DNA from 2 places in the Paenibacillus sp. NPDC057967 genome. Region 1 is predicted to be linked to the other one. Evidence: riboswitches for the same ligand, from Rfam matches in the RefSeq annotation. Region 1 holds a riboswitch; the other holds the start of a gene.

The links. A riboswitch is a leader RNA that binds a small molecule or an ion and turns the genes downstream of it on or off. The one in region 1 is predicted to bind cyclic di-GMP.
Region 2: linked by a shared signal. The riboswitch ahead of ACFVSO_RS24495 (IPT/TIG domain-containing protein) and the one ahead of ACFVSO_RS27280 (transglutaminase-like domain-containing protein) in region 1 are both predicted to bind cyclic di-GMP.

Annotation. Positions count from the first base shown of each region.
Region 1 covers NZ_JBHVQB010000014.1:1,425-3,879, forward strand. Annotated here, with positions in the region: gene ACFVSO_RS27275 (TetR/AcrR family transcriptional regulator) at 1-176, opposite strand, end outside; gene ACFVSO_RS27280 (transglutaminase-like domain-containing protein) at 327-827, opposite strand; cyclic di-GMP riboswitch class I at 1,147-1,225, opposite strand; cyclic di-GMP riboswitch class I at 1,305-1,383, opposite strand; gene ACFVSO_RS27285 (copper amine oxidase N-terminal domain-containing protein) at 1,610-2,455, opposite strand, start outside.
Region 2 covers NZ_JBHVQB010000010.1:159,196-161,650, forward strand. Annotated here, with positions in the region: gene ACFVSO_RS24480 (flagellar protein FlaG) at 1-258, shown strand, start outside; gene fliS (flagellar export chaperone FliS) at 265-657, shown strand; gene ACFVSO_RS24490 (hypothetical protein) at 654-1,019, shown strand; cyclic di-GMP riboswitch class I at 1,083-1,179, shown strand; gene ACFVSO_RS24495 (IPT/TIG domain-containing protein) at 1,243-2,455, shown strand, end outside.

The DNA of each region.
Region 1 (2,455 bases):
GGAAACATGTTTCTATACACCTCACGATACTCAGCAAAAATCGAACTTAAAATGTGTTCCTTGTTTTTGAAATGATAGTAGAGCGTGCTCTTCTTGATTCCTACCAGTCCAGTAATGTCTCTAATCGAAACTGCATTGAATCCCTGACGAGAGAACAAGTCAATCGAGACCTCCATAATTTTCTCCTTGGTACCTAACTACACCACCTCCCTCTTCATTTAACGAACGTTAGATAGATAAGCAGTAGTCTCTGAAGTTTTAGACAATATAAAAAGCCCGCCATTCGGCGAGCTTCTATAATATGATGGCTGGATTACATAGCACTGCTAATATTGCTTCGCTTTTGTATACATCTTGCTGTCTTTGATCATGGCTGCCTTCTTCTTGCTTTGTACTGTTCCTGCATCAAGTGTCGTGTCGATCGTCACCCATTTGCCGTTCAGATATACTTCATTCCAGGCGTGGTACACATCCAGGTACTCTGTCTGACCCATGACCAACTTAGTCGGGATGTCCATACTGCGAAGCATAGCTGCGAATAGAGAGGAATATCCGTAACAAATGTCTTTCTTAGAATCAAAGGTTCGTTCAATGCTAGGGAGATAATCGGACGGTACATTTTTGGCAAGTGCCTGATCATATACGATATTAGCTGTAATGAAATCATACACGGCCTTTACCTTTTCCTCGTCTGACTTCTTCCCTTTCGCGAGCTCCTTCGCCTTCTCAATCGGCTTATCCGAGCTTGTCCAGCGTATATTCTGAATGGAGTTCAAATATATGATATTTTCATCCTTCAGCTTCAAATGAAGCTTGTCTTGTTTCATTACCTTATAAGACTTCCCTGAGACATTCTCTAGCAATGAGACCGTATACTCCCCATTCCCGAGCTGCAGTGGAAAAGATTCAGTTTTTTGACCAACTGCTAAGTTGTACGTATAGCTCTCTTGGCCCTTCGTGATCATTACCTTTGTCTTTACGTTATTCTTCACATCATAGGAGACTGATATAACTCCACTCGATGCATTTGACTTATCCAACCAGCTATTGCCGGCATTAGCATATGATGTTGCTATAGGTACGGTTGAGAACAGAAATAATGCCGCAATAAATAGCAGAGTGAACTTACGCACGAACAACACTCCTTTCGGTAGCTGGCTGCCATCATCCAGAAGGCCCTATAGCTTTGCGTCCCTGACTTTCGCCAGGTTTGCCATTATCGAGTCTACTATTCGACGATTCGTTCGATATAGACCTATTCCATGTTCGATATAGTCCTATGAAAACAAAAATAAGCATGTCCATTCGGTAGCTGGCTGCCATCATCCGGAAGGCCCTATAGCTTTGCGTCCCTATCTTTCAATAGGTTTGCCGTTATCGTGTATTGCTTATATGGTTCTATACTACCACATTTTTCTAGTAAATCAATAGATGACTTGTCCAAATCTGGAAGAATAGCATTAGGACTGGACCTTTCTGTCGAGCGAGAGAACTAGCGCGTCGAAGAGATGAACAGCTGTGAAACTCGATGCCTCTGCTTAAGTCGGATGAACTGAACAAAAAAAAGGCTCCCCTGGCCAGAAATGACCAGGGGAGCCTAACTATAGTGTTAGCTCATTTGCTCCAGTATTTTCTTGCCTGCTTCTAATTCTGCTTCAAACTCATTACGATACTGAGCTATAATATCAGTACTATATCCATTTGCTTCGAGTTTAGAAGTGGTATCAGATACTAGGGCTTCGAATTTTGATGTACAACTATTTACCTTCTGAGAAATTTTTGTCTTTATTTGCTTTTGTGCATCATCATCAGCAGAAAAATACTCCAGTGCCAAATTTATAAGTTCCGTCTTGCAGCTGTCACGCAGTACTACTAGCTTACTTTCTGCATTAGCTGTAATTTGCTCATAAGTCTGCTTTGGAACTTCTTCTCCAGGTGGCACACTAGGTGGCACTTCCACTGATCCATTATCGCCTGGTTTAGTCTCCCCAGATTCACCCTCACGGTAGGCTTTTGACTCTGATGTTACAGTTCTTGTTTTGTCATCCCATGTAATTTCACTGCCTACTGACTCCGATAGAAACCGAAGCGGAACATAAATTGAGCCTTTATAAATGAATATGGACTGGCCCTTTGGAAGACTTTTTTCTTTTCCATTAAAAACGAGCTTTGCATTAGCTTGTTTCATTGATAAGGCAATACTCTCGTGAGGTTTCTTGGTGCCACCCGTTACTAGGAGCAACTCCTTCTTCAACTCGGCTAATTCTTGCGTATTCGGATCGTTAATCGAAACCATGAACTGCTCTGCATTCCATCCAACTGTTTTAAGCAGGGCATATGAAATATATCGGATTGGAATATAGGTACGCCCCTGATAAATAAATGAATACTGGCCATCCGGAAGCTTTAGTTCTTGTCCATCAAAAATTAGATTTATAGGTTGTGTCTTGATTTG
Region 2 (2,455 bases), on a different contig from region 1:
ACGAAAAGTAAAAACAACATCTTATCGGTAAGTGAACAGGCTCTGGTCAAAGCAATTGATAAAGCTAACCAAGCAGTACAAGGAACAGAACATTCATTTAACTATAAAATACATGAGGCAACACATCAAGTAATCGTACAGATTTTGGACAGAAATACTAAAGAAGTTGTTCATGAGATTCCTTCAGAAAAGTTTATTGATTTAATTGAGAAATTGAAGGAATTAACGGTGGGGGCCATCATTGACGAAAAAAGGTGATATTAGATGATGCAACAAGCACAGAGTAATTATTTGCATACAAAAATTCAGACTTCATCCCCGGGTCAATTAACGTTAATGCTCTATAGTGGGTGCATTAAGTTTATGAAGCTGGCAGTCATGTGTTTAGAGAAGCGTGATTATGCAGGTAAACATACTAATTTTGTAAAGGCGCAGAACATAATTGATGAGCTTCAGTCAACCTTAAATATGGAGTATGAATTATCGTTGCAACTAAATAGTCTGTACATCTATATCAATGAAAGACTTTTTGAGGCGAATGCTAAGCAAGATCTAGAAGCGGCTGAGGAGTGCATCCGTTTAGTGACTGAGCTCCGCGATACATGGGCAGATGCGCTAAAAGAACTTGCACCCAATGGGCAGGTGGCAACAACATGACGACTAGCAGTGTAGAGTCTTTATTGCTGGAGTTGCTAGAGTTGACAAGGTCAATCAATCAACTTGATCTTGAAGAAGAAGCAAACTATGATTTGCTTCTTTCTCTTCAAGATCAGCAAGTTAAATTACGGGAAAGTATTAGCCAAATCATTGAATCTAGTAACTATATTTATTCTGAAGCTGATCGAGATATAATGAAGGAATGTATAGAACTAGAACACATATCTCGGAACCGCTATCTGCAATTTAAGACTCATGCAAGCTCAAAATTGGAGCTCATATCAGGAAGTAGAAAGTCGCGTGGAGCTTATCAAGGAGAATACATTCAACATACAGGCTATTTTATTGATAAGCAGAATTGAACGCTTGTAAAAGTCGGTAAAATAAACTAATATAGTAATTAGACCCATGAAAATAGTACTAAAATAGAATATTAGCAAAGCTATAGAAATATAGTGACGCAAAGCCATGGGTCTTAACTCTCGGTTCTTAAGTCCGAGAGAAGATTGCCAGGTTGCCCATTGAATTGGTAATCCAACAATAGCAACCTGCTATTGTTTTTATTTATATTAGAGGAGGAAAAACATGAGTAAGGTTAAGCAAAACATGTTGCTTTTGTTTATGCTATGGTTCGCTGTGAGTGGTGTTTTTTTAGGTCCTAAACAAGCAACAGCTTCTTTGATGGATTATGTAACGGTAACCAAAACCGCAAATCCAACAAAAATTTCAACATTAGAGGAGACGGAAATTACTCTGAATATTACAGGTACTCCGCCTGTAAATGTAGTGATGCCGAATGATGTAGTACTAGTTATAGACAAATCAGGGAGTATGGCACCTGGTTATAACAATGGTGAAGATAAAATGACAAATGCCAAAGAAGCGGCTAAAGGTTTCGTAGATTTAATGGATTTGTCAAAGCATCGTGTTGCAGTAGTGGATTTTTCTGGGTCCAATATGATCGATTCATTAGATTTTACAACTGATAAAACAACAGCGAAAAGCTACATTGATACGATACAAGCAAATGGTTCAACAGCAACAGGAGATGCAATTGATACTGCTAGAGCATTATTGGCAAATCATCGGCCTGAAGCGCAACCAGTTATAGTAATTATGACGGATGGTGATGCAACACAACCTTCTAATGATCCTTATGGCTATGCAAAACAAAAAGCTATGCAAGCTAAAGAAGAAGGAATCATTTTCTATACAATTGCACTGCTTAAGGCAACAGATGATCCGGCCACAAGCGGTCCGAACGTGTTGTTGAAAGAGATGGCTACAACTGCAAATCATCATCATTTTGTACTGGGCTCAACTGGCCTAAGTGAGATTTATGCAGCAATCGTAAGAGAGATTGGCTTAGCAAGCGCATATAATGTCGCAGTATCTGATGTTGTCGGGAGTAATTTTGAGATTGTACCAGGATCTTATGATCATAACATCCCTAAACCAACGGTAACCGGAAATACCCTGACCTGGACGTTTAATGAATTGAAAAATAATACACTTTCATTTACTTATAAGATTCGACCTGTGGATGCAACGGTTACTGGTAAATTCCCAGTGTCTCTTAACACTTCAAGCATTACATATTTAGATTATGCGGGGGCTAGTCGTGTCAAGAGCATTCCTAGTGTAAATGTTGACGTGAGGTTCCCAGCACCAACTATTACTTCAATTACAGAACCATCAGGTCATCCAGACGGAGGGGAAACAGTAACGATTCAAGGAGAGTATTTCTTGCCTGGTGCTGGAGTGACATTTGGGGGTAAGCAAGCAAGTCAAGTAACTG